One region of the Methylobacterium sp. Leaf94 genome, then DNA from elsewhere that is predicted to be linked to it. Evidence: riboswitches for the same ligand, from Rfam matches in the RefSeq annotation. Region 1 holds a riboswitch; each other region holds the start of a gene.

Evidence for each region. A riboswitch is a leader RNA that binds a small molecule or an ion and turns the genes downstream of it on or off. The one in region 1 is predicted to bind cobalamin.
Region 2: another riboswitch for cobalamin. It lies ahead of ASG63_RS06825 (TonB-dependent siderophore receptor); the one in region 1 lies ahead of ASG63_RS22720 (TonB-dependent siderophore receptor).
Region 3: another riboswitch for cobalamin. It lies ahead of ASG63_RS01965 (TonB-dependent receptor); the one in region 1 lies ahead of ASG63_RS22720 (TonB-dependent siderophore receptor).
Region 4: another riboswitch for cobalamin. It lies ahead of ASG63_RS09150 (CbtB domain-containing protein); the one in region 1 lies ahead of ASG63_RS22720 (TonB-dependent siderophore receptor).

What each region holds. Positions count from the first base shown of each region.
Region 1 covers NZ_LMRM01000064.1:16,365-19,564, forward strand. The annotation lists gene ASG63_RS22720 (TonB-dependent siderophore receptor) at 1-1,227, opposite strand, end outside; cobalamin riboswitch at 1,411-1,620, opposite strand; gene ASG63_RS22725 (hypothetical protein) at 2,191-2,586, shown strand; gene sigJ (RNA polymerase sigma factor SigJ) at 2,573-3,200, shown strand, end outside.
Region 2 covers NZ_LMRM01000008.1:151,234-154,433, reverse strand. The annotation lists gene ASG63_RS06835 (DUF6925 family protein) at 1-478, shown strand, start outside; gene ASG63_RS06830 (AAA family ATPase) at 493-1,023, shown strand; cobalamin riboswitch at 1,120-1,318, shown strand; gene ASG63_RS06825 (TonB-dependent siderophore receptor) at 1,429-3,200, shown strand, end outside.
Region 3 covers NZ_LMRM01000002.1:37,816-41,015, reverse strand. The annotation lists gene ASG63_RS01965 (TonB-dependent receptor) at 1-1,802, opposite strand, end outside; cobalamin riboswitch at 1,911-2,112, opposite strand; gene ASG63_RS01960 (hypothetical protein) at 2,189-2,500, opposite strand; gene ASG63_RS01955 (FdhF/YdeP family oxidoreductase) at 2,808-3,200, shown strand, end outside.
Region 4 covers NZ_LMRM01000012.1:156,385-159,584, reverse strand. The annotation lists gene cobO (cob(I)yrinic acid a,c-diamide adenosyltransferase) at 1-571, opposite strand, end outside; gene cobU (bifunctional adenosylcobinamide kinase/adenosylcobinamide-phosphate guanylyltransferase) at 568-1,101, opposite strand; cobalamin riboswitch at 1,187-1,379, shown strand; gene ASG63_RS09150 (CbtB domain-containing protein) at 1,418-1,594, shown strand; gene ASG63_RS09145 (CbtA family protein) at 1,622-2,392, shown strand; gene ASG63_RS09140 (DUF1636 family protein) at 2,385-2,825, shown strand; gene cobW (cobalamin biosynthesis protein CobW) at 2,822-3,200, shown strand, end outside.

The DNA.
Region 1 (3,200 bases):
GAGCCTGTAGGGGCTCTCGCGGAAGTTCGAGCGGTCGTAGACCACGCGGCTGTCGGTGCTCTCCCGCTCGAAGCCGAGAAGTACGGTATGGCTCAGATCGCCGGTGGCGAAGCGCCCCACCACCTCGGCCTGGCCGATGGCGGTATCCCAGCGGTAATCGCGAAAATTCCGGTCGCGCAGAACCGTGCGGTTGTCGGCGGCGAGGCCACGCACCTCTGCCGATTCCCCGACCAGCGAGCCGGTGTTGAAGTGGGTGGCCAGCCGCATCTGCCAGTCGGCGTCGAAGCGGTGCTCCACCCGGACCTGCATCGTGTCCGAGCTCTGGTACGTGCTCTGCCCGGGCTCACCGAGGAAGCGGGAGATCGGCAGGAATCCGAGCTGCTTGTTGATCGCGATCACGCCCCGGTCGACCACGATGCGGTTGCGCAGAATCTCGGTCTCGACGGTGACCTTCGTGTCCGGCGTGACCTGCCAGCTCACCACGGGCGCGACGAGGAGTCGGTCGCCATCCACGAAATCGCGAAAGCTGTTCTGGCGGCCGCCCGCGAAGTTGAAGCGGTATAGCAGCGTGCTATCCTCGTTCAGGGCGCCGCCGGCATCGACTGTGCCGCGGAACTGCTCGAACGAGCCCCACAGGCCGCCCATCTCGACGAAGCGTTCGGCGGTCGCCTGCTTGGTGACGAAGTTGACGAGGCCGCCCGGGTCGCTGCGCCCGAACAGGCCGCCGCCGGGACCCTTGAGCACCTCGATGCGCTCCACGTTTTGGGTATCGGGCGGCGGCGGCGAACCACGGTTGATCGGGAAGCCGTTGCGGTAAAGTTCCGAGGTGGTCGTGCCGCGGATGGCGTAGCTGAACACCGTCAGGCCGCCGAAATTGTTCTGCTGGGCGACGCCGGGCGTGTAGTTGAAGACTCGGTCGACCCGGGTGGCGGCGAGATCCGTGATGACCTCGCGCGGCGCCACGGTAACGACCTGGGGCACGTCGCGCTGAGGCGTGTCGGTCTTCGTGCTGCTCACCGCCCGGTCGGCCCGGTAGCCCGGGGTCGGACCGATTAGGCCTATCCCCGGGTTGGGGCCAGCACCAACGACGACTGGGGCACTCCCGCCAGCTCCCTCTACGGAGAGTTCCTCCAGCGTGACGGCCTCCTGCGCCCGAGCCTCCAAGGCAGGCGCCCCCGCCGAGAGGATTGCGGCGAGCGCGTAGTGCGATCCTCGACGCCTCGACATCCGACGACGCTTCGCCGGAACGGGCAGGTTCAGGATCGGGGCCTTCGAGGTCGGCAGGTTGGGACGAAGGGGCACCGGTGCGCTCAAGGTTGTCGAGCGGCGGCCGAGCGGGTGCCCTCACGGGATCGGCCGCGTCAGCAGCCGAGCCCGCTCATGCGCTCCGCCGGGACACCCCGCCCGAGAGACGTATCGTGGTGCAAGGCAGGTCTCCTGGCTCGCGGGTCGTTGCCCTCGCCTCGGCCTTCCCGGTGCAACGCACCAGTGACCATGATCGGAAAGGGCTCGCCGCTGACAGTTGCGGGGGCAGCTTCGGAAGCACTCCTGCGAGCACCCCGAATTCCCTCTTAGCCCGCGAACCGACGACCCGCAGGAACCTTGACGGTCAGACATTCGCTGGGCGCCGCCGCATAGTCAATCGAGGGGACGCCATTTTCCGCAACATTGTAACATTGCATCGGTATGGTTCTGGATGGTTGTGCGTCTTCAGATGGTTTGGGGCTGTCTGCGGTGTTCAGGAGCGGAGGCTGTGGTCCATCTGGGGTGAGAGGTTAGGCAGCCTGTGCCTGGTGCTGCAACTGTCCGATGCCCGATGGCCTCCACGATAGGCCACTTAAGGACATCTTCCGATCGAAAGCAGCCGGACCGCATTCCACACAACCCGGTCATACAGCGGACCGTCAGGACCCGACCCGATGTCGCCATTGATGCCCACGCCTGAGCATCTCGAAAGCGGTCGTTCGTCGATAGATATCGCCGCGGTCGAGGCGTCCCTGGGCTCCGTGTCATGGCTTGATCGAGTGCTTCATCGCCACGCTCGAACATCGGGGCAGGCAGCAGGTGTCTAGTGACATGGATGGTGCAAGGCCGAGGTTCCGAAAGGTGCCCCTCGGAAACTTGCACCCCATGTCACATCAGACGGCAGTGCATCGTCACTCACGTGAACCAATCACGTGGGAGAGCTCGATGATCAAGACGATTCCGGTACTCGCCGGCATCCTCGGCGCAGGACTGGCCGGAAACGGCATCTTCATGCTCACCTCACCCGAGGCATGGTACTTCGCGGTGCCGGGCGTGACGACAACAGGCCCCTTCAATCAGCACTTCCTGCGCGATATCGGCCTGATCTTCGTGCTGATCGGGTTGGGTTTCGTGTACGGGGCCGTGAGACCCGGATCGCGTGTCCTGCTCTGGAGCATGGGTGCGATCTGGCTCTCTGGCCATGCGCTGTTCCACTTCTGGGAAGTTGCAGTGGGCATCTGCGGGCCGGAGGCGCTGCCCCGAGACTTCCCCGCGGTGACACTTCCTGCGCTTATTGCTGTTGCCCTCAGCGTCTGGTCGTTCCGCCATGCCGACCATTGATGATCCGACCCGCGTCTTCGAGCAGGAACGGTCGCGGCTCATCCGGCTCGCCTATCGTATGCTCGGGTCGCTCGGCGAAGCCGAGGACGTCGTACAGGACGCATGGCTGCGCTGGCGGCACGTCGACCACGCCGAGGTCGCCTCGGCCGGTGCCTTCCTCTCGCGGACAGTGACGCGGCTCTGCCTGGACGTCATGAAGTCCGCCCGAGTGCGGCGTGAGACCTATTTCGGAACCTGGTTACCTGAACCCGTTGCCCTGGTCCCGGACGAAGCCCCGGGCGACGACCTGACGCTTACACTGATGCTCGCCTTGGAAAGGCTTTCGCCGCTGGAGCGGGCCGCGTTCCTCCTGCACGACGTCTTCGCAGTCCCGCTCGCGGAAATCGCGGTCACCCTCCGGCGTGAACCACCGGCGGTCCGTCAGCTCGCCGCGCGAGCCAGGAAGCACGTGCAGTCCGCACGCCCGCGCTTCCCTGTCGAGCCGGAAGAGGGTGTACGTATCGCCAAGGCTTTCTTCGAGGCGGTGTCCTCGGGCGAGATCGCGGCGCTCCGCACCATGCTGGCCGACTCCATTATCGTGCACTCGGACGGAGGCGGAAAGGTTCTCGCCTTTC
Region 2 (3,200 bases), on a different contig from region 1:
CATCGGGCCGCATCTCGTCGCCATGAGCCCGCACCGGGTATTCCTGGCGCGGGCCGGGCGCGTCGAGGTCTATGCCCCGATCCCCGGGGCTGGCGGTACCAGTCCTGAAGGTCCGCACACGCACGTACTGCCGAAGCTCCTGCGCAGCGGTCGGACCCATGCCGCCACGACGCCGATCCCGGCGGGCTGGGTCCCCTGCGGAGGCCTGCACCCGGCCCACCCCTACAAGGACATGATGGGCGACCGCATCACCTTCGATACCGGCCGCTACGAAGCGTTCCAGGCGATGCTCGACCATTGGGGTGATCCGGAACTCGTGGCCATCAAGCGCGGCGGGCCCGAGGCGCCCGGCGGCACGGTGTCGACCCGCCACGCCCAGGGCGCACGCCGGGTCGCCGAGGCCCAGGCACGTTACCTGCGGGGCGAGATCATCGAGGCCACGGCAGGCGACGACGAGGATGCAGAGGCGGCGGCCTGACCGTGACCCGGACGGTGCCCGGCAGGAATCGGTGGGGTACGCCCCAGAGGGTAATCGGCCTAATCGGCTGCCCGGGCGCGGGGAAGACGACCTACGCCCGCCGCTTCGATCCGCTCGACGGCTGGGTCCACCTCACCCTCGACGACTTCCGTCAGACCCTCTGGCCGCCGCACCGGCAGGTCTACTGGGAACTCAGGCAGGGCTCACATGACGATGCGGCCCGGGACCTCCTGCACCGGGTCAAGGAAGCGGCCCTGGATGCCGCCCTGACGAGCGGCTTCAGCGTGGTGATGGCGGACACACATCTCATCAGACCCGTGTTCGAGCGCGAGCTTGGGATCGTCGCCCGACACGGGCTCACCGTGGAGTGGAAAGTGTTCGACGTGCCGTGGGAGGTTCTGAAAGTCCGCAACGCGGAGCGTGGTCGGGTGGACCCGTCGCATCGCCAGCCGGATGAGGTCCTCCGGTTCACCTACGAGGTTTTCCAATCCCCGGACGCTTGGTGGCGTAGCTTGTCGCCGCAGCAGGTCGAGGTCCTGACCTGACGGACGCAGCGAGCGATCCGTGTTCCCAAGTGTTGCCGGCAGGGCATAACCCCTCGTGCATTGCACTTGGTCCGTTGACGGGCATGGGCGTCGGCATGGTACCTCGGCTGTGACGGTTCCTCCCCGGAGGATCAAAAGGGAACGCGGTGCGGGGGTAGCCCCAACGCCGCGGCTGCCCCCGCAACTGTAAGCGGCGAGCCCTTCGCCACCGACGTCACTGAGCGGCCTCGCTCGGGAAGACGGTGAAGGGCGATGACCCGCGAGCCAGGAGACCTGCCGTCAGTCGTGGTCACACGCGAGACACGCTGGGCGGGGTGCCCCGGCGGGTGCGGAAGCATGCGCGCTGCGCGTGGTTCGGCCTCGTTCGCGGTGACGTGCCACTGCCGTCGCCCGAGGCCCATCAACGTGTCCCGTTCACCGTCCATCCCGCTGATGTCCGTGCTGGCCCTGTCCTGCGCGATCCCCACCGCCGTCGCCGCCCAGGGGGCGCCCTCGGGCGAGACCGCCGTGGTGCTCGACGCGCTTTCGGTCGAGGGTACCCTTACCGCCATGCCGACCTACCGGGTGCCCGAGCTCTACAGCGGCTCCAAGACGGTGACGCCGCGCCGCGACCTGCCGCAGCAGGTCGACGTGGTGCCCCGGGAGGTCCTGGTCGACACCGCCGCGACCCGGGTCGAGCGCGCCCTCGACTACGTACCCGGGGTCGGCAAGCAGAACGACTTCGGCGCCCAGAACCTCGCCCTCTACTCCGTCCGCGGCTTCGCAACCCAGGATATCTTCCAGAATGGGTTCAACATCGCCCGCGGCTACAACGGCGCCCCCGACACCCAAAACGTCCAGTCCATCGAGGTCCTGAAGGGCCCGGCCGGCGCCCTCTATGGCCGCAGCGATCCGGGCGGGACCGTGAATATCCTCACCAAGCAGCCCGTAGCGCGACCCTTCGTCGAGATGGGCACTCTGTTCGGCAGCTTCGGCAACGCACGCACCACGGTCGATGCCGGCGGGGCGCTGAGCGAGGACGGCAGCGTCCTCTACCGCTTCAACGGCGCGCTCGCCCGCCAGGACAGCTTTCGAGATTTCGTCGACGGAGATCGGGTGCTGCTCGCGCCGGTGGTGAGCTGGCAGGTCACCCCCGACACCAAGATCACGTTCGAGGCGCAGTACCTGCGCAACCGCCAGACCTTCGACCGCGGTACGGTGGCGGTGAACAACCGCCTCGGCCTCGTCCCGCGCTCGCGCTTCTTCGGCGAGCCGGGCGACGATTCCGTATCCGAGAGCGCGCTGCTGCAGGTGCGGTTGGAGCACGCCTTCAACACCGACTGGCATTTGCGCGTCGCCACCCACCTTAACACCGGAAGCCTCACCGGCCTGCAGACCGGCACGACCGGGATCCTCGACGACGGCCGCACGCTGCTGCGCGAGTTCCGCCAGCACGACTTCACCTGGGGCGTCGCCATCGGGCAAGCCGAACTCGTCGGGCGCTTCGAGACCGGGCCCATCGCCCACACCTTGCTGCTCGGCCTGGAGCACGAGCGCTACAACAGCACCGAGAACCTCCTGCGCTCGACCCCGCGCCTCGACCCCTTCGCCATCGACCTGTTCAACCCGGTCTACGGGCAGGCCAAGCCCCCGTTCACGCGCCGCTACAGCGCAAGCGAGAACGTCGGCAACACGGCGGTCTACCTCCAGGACCAGATCGCCCTGAGCCCGGAATGGAAGCTGCTGCTGGGCAACCGCACCGACTTCTACAACCAGACCTTCCGCGACAAGGTCGCGAACGAACGGACCGAACAGGACCGTACCGGCTTCTCGCCGCGGGCCGGGCTCGTCTACCAGCCGCTGTCGTTCCTGGCGCTCTACGGCAACGTCGCCGCCTCGTTCCGCCCCAACACCGGCTTCGACAGCGCCTCCCGGCCCTTCGCGCCCGAGACCGGGTTCGCGTACGAGGTCGGGGCCAAGCTCGACCTGTTCGACGGCCTCAGCGTGACGGCCGCCGCCTTCCACATCGAGAAGGAGAACGTGCTCACCACCGATCCGGCGGACTTCTTCTTCCAGATCGCCGCCGGGGCCGTACGCAGCCAGGGCTTTGACGTCAGCCTCGTCGGGCAGGTCACCCCGGAGTTCCGGGTGATCGGCGGCTATGCCTTCATCGACGCGGCCGTCACCCGCGACGAGGT
Region 3 (3,200 bases), on a different contig from region 1:
CGGTCCGCGAAGCGGGCATTCGTCACCGTCAGGTCCCCCTCCAGGGAGAGCCAGGGCGTCACCGCGTAGCGGTTGGTCCATTCGACGCCGAAGCGGCGGGTGGGACGGCTCGGCTCGGTGGTGCCGCTGTCGCCCTGGAACAGGTTCTCGGAGGCGAAGTCGAGCTGGAACAGCGTCACCGCCGTCTCCAGCCCGGCGAGGCTGCGGTTGCGCAGGCCGATCTCCGAGCCCGTCGAGGGCACGAGGAAGGGCGAGCGGCTGATGTTGAAGAGCGGGCTCGCCGGATCCACCGTGGCGGTGACGCCGCGGGCATCGTTCGAGTGGAAGCCGCCCCCGTAGTTCACGAACACCTCGGTGTCGAACCAGGGTCCCAGCACGAGGCCGAGCTTCGGGTTGACGATCCCGTCCCGGGCCGTGCCGGAATTGGCCGGCGTGTCCGAGCGGACATCGGCGGAGAACCCGTCGGCGCGCACGCCGACGCTGGTGCGCAGCCAGTCGGTCCAGCGCATCCGGCTCTCGACGTAGAGGGCCGCGCTCGCCTCCAGCACCCGGTCATCGAGCACGGTCGAGCGGGTTTGCCGCGCCGTGGTGTTGAACAGGCCGACCCGGATGGCGTCGGTGCGGGTCTGGAGGCCGATCTCGTTCTCCACGGCCAAGCCGAACAGGGTGCCCTCGACGGTGTGGCTGACCTCGCCGCCGCCGAGCACCCGGCTGTCGCGCTGGCGGAACTGGTCGCCGTTCACCGGATCGTTGAGGAAGTAGGTGAAGTCGTTGAACAGGTTCATGCCGTAGCGGATGACGTAGCCGCTCGCCCGGGTGATGCCGGCGTCGCTCGTCCGGCTCCAGCGGCCTGAGAGGGAGAAGCGGCCGGTGTCGCCACCGTCCGTGGGATTCAGGGAGCCGAAGCGGCCGATGATCCCCTCCGCCACGGCGCGCTCCGGGATCTGGTTGGTGGCGTTCCACTTGGCCCAGTAGGCCATGCCCGTCAGCGCGAAGCCGTCGAGGGCCGTGCCCTGGCTGTAGCGGACGACGGCGTTCAGCTTGGCGAGGCGGTCGGGCACGTCCCAGGGGCCGTCATAGGTCTGGGCCTCGCCGGCCACGAGCAGGTGGCCTTCGCCGAGGGGCGCGGAGGCGATGCTGAGGGCGCGCTTGTAGCCGAAGCTGCCGAGCGACGTCAGCGCGAGGTTGCGCGCGACCGTGTCGAGATAGTCGATCCGCACCGAGCCGGCAGAGGCGAAGTCGCCGTCGCGGACGAAGTAGGGTCCCTTGTGGAATTCGACCGCGCCGACGAGTTCCGGGATCAGGAAATTCAGGTCGGCATAGCCCTGGCCGTGGGCGTGGGTGCGCATGTTCACCGGCATGCCGTCCACGTGAAGCGCGATGTCGGTGCCGTGGTCGAGGTTGAACCCGCGCAGGAAGAACTGGTTGGCCTTCCCCTCCCCGGAATGCTGGGTGACGATGAGGCCGGGCACGCTCTCGAGCGCCTCGCCGGGCCGGGTGATCGGCCGGCCGTTGAGTGCCGCCCCCGAGATCACGCCGGCGCTCGCCGCATCGACGCTGCGGAGGCCGCCGCCGATGCCGGTGACGCCGCCGACGAATCCCGCATGGGCGGCCGGCCCGCGGCCACCGCTGGCCGGGGCCTCGGCGGTCACGGACAATTCGGCGAGGTCCGCCTGCGCAGTCTCGGCGAACGCGTCCGGAATCCCGGCGCCGTAGGGCAGGAAACCGGCGCAGGCGCCGAGGAGCCAGGATCGGGCGGTGGGCCGTGAACGGGGAAACGAGCGAAAACGGGAGGACGACATGGGACCTCGGGCGACGTCTGTGGCACGTCACCGCGAACGAGGCCGGCCCGGATGCCGCACGGCATCCGCCCCGACACCCACCAGGACACCCCGCCCGATGCGTTTCGCGTGTGACCACGACTGACGGCAGGTCTCCTGGCTCGCGGGTCACCGCCCTCTCATCGTCTTCCCAGATGTCGAGACACCCAGTGACGTGCTGATGAGGAACTCGCCGCTTACAGTTGCGGGGGCAGCCGCGGCGTTGGAGCAAAACTCCTCACCGCGTTCCCTTTTGATCCTCCGGGGAGGAACCGTCCGACGCCAGGAAGCCCGACACGCGGTGACGGCGTCAATGGCCGCGCGGGGTTTTCGGGCCGGTGTGCCCGGCAGGCGACAGGCGTCGGGCGTCAGGGTCGGTCATCCGGTTTCCGCGCCGGCGCGCGCCGGTGGCCCGTGCCGGCCAGGACCGCGCCACCGGCCGCGAGGCCGAGGAGGATCCATTTCAGGGGAAGGCGCTCCGCGCCCTCGCTGCGCTGGGGCGCGGTCACCATGTGGCCCGGCGGAAGCTCCACGCCGGGCTTGCCGTAGGCCTGCGCGTCGGCGATCTGCTCGGCCGACACGGCCCATTCGGCGCCCACCTGCCGGTCATGCGCCATCACCGCGAGGCCGACCGCGAGGCCGACGGCCGCCGCCGCGAAGATCCTCACCGGCGTCCGCATCTCCCACGCTCCCGTCTTCCCCGCTTTCCAGCGGCCGATCCGGCCCGAGGGTTAGGCGATCGACCCGCCCTCCGCCAGGGACCGGGGCCGAAGAGGAGGGTCCCGATTTTCCGCATTGCGGCCTGGAACGGTTTTAACCCGGTCTTCATCGGCTCTGCAAAAAACGCATGGGACCCCTAACGGCATGACTGGCCTGCGTTTTCGCGCGATTGAGCGCGCGCTGTGCATCGCGATATCGCTGGGGCGAGACTGCTCCGCTTCGCGGCCGATCGTCGGCCATGCGAGCCCTGCCCCTCAGGACCCCGTCATGGATCATCCGGTCGCGACCCCGAAGCGCTCCTCCGCGGCTGGCGGCTGGGGGGCCCTGAAAAGTTGCGGCAAGCACCTGCTGGGAAGCCGAGCGCCCCTGTCGGGTGCGCGCGCCATGCTGAAGGCCAACCAGCCCGACGGCTTCGACTGCCCCGGCTGCGCCTGGGGCGATCCGGCGCACGGGTCCTCGTTCGAGTTCTGCGAGAACGGCGTGAAGGCGGTGTCCTGGGAGGCCACCGACAAGCGCACGCCGCCGAAGTTCTTCGCCAAGCACACCGTGAGCGCGCTGCGCGGCTGGACCGACTACGCCCTGGAGGGCGAGGGCCGCCTGACGCATCCGATGCGCTACGACGCGGCCAGCGACCGCTACGTCGCCACGACCTGGGACGCC
Region 4 (3,200 bases), on a different contig from region 1:
CCCCGGCGGCGAAGTGATGCTTCACGACCGCCATCTCGGTGACGAGGTCGGCGGCCTCGATCAGGGCCGGCTTGGCGTTGCGGCCGGTGACCACGACGTGGAGGTCCGGTCGGCGCGCCCGGAAGGCCGCCACCACGGCCTCGAGATCCAAGTAGTCGTAGCGCAGGGCGATGTTGAGCTCGTCCAGCACCACGAGGCGGATCGTCGGATCGGCCATAAGGTCAAGGGCCTTGGCCCAGGCGTGCTCGGCGGCGGCGATGTCGCGAGCCTTGTCCTGGGTTTCCCAGGTGAAGCCCTCGCCGAGGGTGTGCCAGTCGATCCGGTCGCCGAAGGCCGTGAGGGCGTGCTTCTCGCCGGTGTCCCAGGCGCCCTTGATGAACTGCACCACGCCGACGCGCCAGCCGTGGCCCAGCGCCCGCAGGATCAGCCCGAGGGCCGCCGTGGTCTTGCCCTTCCCGGGCCCGGTGTTGACGATGAGGAGCCCCTTCTCGATCGTCTTCTCCGCCACCTCGGCATCCTGGACGGCCTTGCGCTTCTCCATCTTTTCGCGATGGCGGTCGGCGTCGGTCATGGGGTGGCTCCGGGTTGGGGTTTCACGACCAGGGGCAGGCCCGCCACCGTGAGGACGACGCGGTCCGCCTGGGCCGCGAGGCGCTGGTGCAGGCGCCCCGCCGCATCGCGGAAACGGCGGGCCAGCGCGTTGTCCGGCACGATCCCGAGGCCGACCTCGTTGCCCACCAGGACCACCGGGCCGGGGGCCGCCGTGCAGGCCGCGAGCAGCGCGGCGGTGGCGGCGTCCACGTCGGCCTCCGCCAGGATCAGGTTGGTGAGCCAGAGGGTGAGGCAATCGACCAGCACCGGCCCGGTCGCGGCGGCGACCGCCTCGGGCAGGGCGAGCGGCACGTCCTGCGTGATCCAGCCGTCCGGGCGGCGGGCGCGGTGGAGCGCGATGCGCTCGCGCATCTCGTCGTCCCAGGCCTGGGCGGTGGCGAGGTAGAGCCAGGGCCGAGGCTGCGCCTCGATCAGCCCCTCGGCATGGGCGCTCTTGCCGGAGCGCGCGCCGCCGAGCACGAGGGTCAGTCTGGGTGGAGGATGCGGCATGCGGCCTGCTGTGCCCGAAATCGAGGTCCCGGGTCAAAGGCGGGAATCCGATCCGGGCCGCGTTGTCAGCGGATCGGCAACCGCGTAGAAGCGTGGATCGGACGGTGCCCCGGCGACGGGGTGAAAAGGGAATGCGGTGAGGGGGCGACCTCGAAACCGCAGCTGCCCCCGCAACTGTGAGCGGAGACGGGACTGCCATCAGCCACTGGAGCGATCCGGGAAGGCGGCAGGACCAGCGACCCGCGAGCCAGGAGACCTGCCGTCCTCCCGCTCGATGCTTGACGGCCGCCGGCGGGGCGGCCAGGAGATGAACCCGATGTCGACCAACACCCTCGTCCTGACCGGCACCCGCACCAACGAGCGCCTCGGCGCCGTGCTCGTGGCCGCCTTCCTCGGCCTCGGCCTCGTGTTCATGGCGGGCTTCGCCCCCGCCATGGCGCTGCACAACGCGGCGCACGACTTCCGCCACAGCCAGAACTTCCCCTGCCACTGAGCGTCTCCGCTTAAGGCAGACAATCCCATGATCATCCGGCTCGTGTCGGCGGCCCTGGTCGCCGGCTTCCTCGCGGCCGTCGTCGCGACGGGCCTGCAGCTCGCGCTCACCTCGCCGCTCATCATCGCGGCCGAGCGCTACGAGACGCAGGCCTCCGCCGCCCCCGTTCGGCCGACCCCCGCCTCGCTGATCGTCCGCGTCCATGGCGGTCACGATCACGGCACCAAGGATCCCTCGGTGGCGGGCGGCGAGGTCGCGCCCGACTGGCAGCCCGGCCCCGGCCTGCCGCGCATGGCCTTCACCGCGCTCGCCACCCTGGTGGGCGGCGTCGGCTACGCGTTCCTGCTCGGTGCCGTGCTCCTGGCCTGCAACCGCGAGCCCAGCCCCGAGACCGGCCTGCGCTTCGCCATCGGCGGCTTCCTCGCGGTGGCGCTGGCCCCCGCCCTCGGCCTCGCGCCGGAACTCCCCGGGATGGAGGCCGCGCCGCTGGCCGACCGCCAGTTCTGGTGGGTGATGACCGCCGCGGCCACCGCCATGGGGCTCTACCTCATCGCGATCCGGCGGGCGCCGATCACCATCGCGGGCGGCATTGTGCTCCTCGTCGCGCCCCATCTCGCGGGTGCGCCGGAGGCGAGCCACGCCGCCTCGAACCTGCCGGCCTCCTACGCCGCGCAGTTCGCGGCGCGCTCGCTGGGCATCGCCTTCGTGTTCTGGGCGGTGATCGGGTTGGCCTATGGCTGGGCCTGGGGGCTGTTCGGCAAGACCCGGCCGACCCACGCGCGGCCGACCCATGCCTGACCACATGCCCGACCCGCGGCCTGACACGGACCACGCCGCCGTCACCCTCTACGTCTGCGCCACCTGCCGGACGGCCGGCGACGCCTCGGAGCCGCGGGCGGGCGCCCGCCTGCTCGCCGCGCTTCAGGACGCCGTGAGCGCCGGCGGCCACCCGGGCATCACGGTCGAGAGCGTCGAATGCCTCTCGGTTTGCAAGCGCCCCTGCACGGTGGCGGTGGCCTCGCAAGGCCGCTGGACCTACGTCTACGGCGATCTCGACCCGGTCGCGTCGGCCGGCACCATCCTGGACGGCGTGGCGCTCTATGCCGAGACGCCGGACGGCATCGTGCCGTGGAAGGCCCGGCCGCAGGAATTCCGCAAGGGCGTCGTCGCCCGCCTTCCCCCATTCCCGCCGCCCGTCGCGGCGCCCCCCCTTCCGGACGCCGCCGAATGACCCTCGTCGCCAAGATCCCCTGCACCATCGTCACGGGCTTCCTCGGGGCCGGCAAGACCACCCTGGTGCGCCACCTCGTGGAGAACGCGAACGGCCGGCGCCTCGCCATCATCGTCAACGAGTTCGGCGACATCGGCTTCGACGGCTCGTTCCTGGCCGCCTGCGGCATCGAGGGCTGCGGCGACGAGGACATCGTCGAGCTCGCCAACGGCTGCATCTGCTGCACCGTGGCCGACGATTTCGTGCCGGCTCTGAACAAGCTCCTCGACCGGGCCGATCCGCCCGAGCACATCCTGATCGAGACCTCGGGCCTCGCCCTGCCCAAACCCCTGGTCCAGGCCTTCCAGTGGCCGGCGATCCGCTCGCGGGTGACGG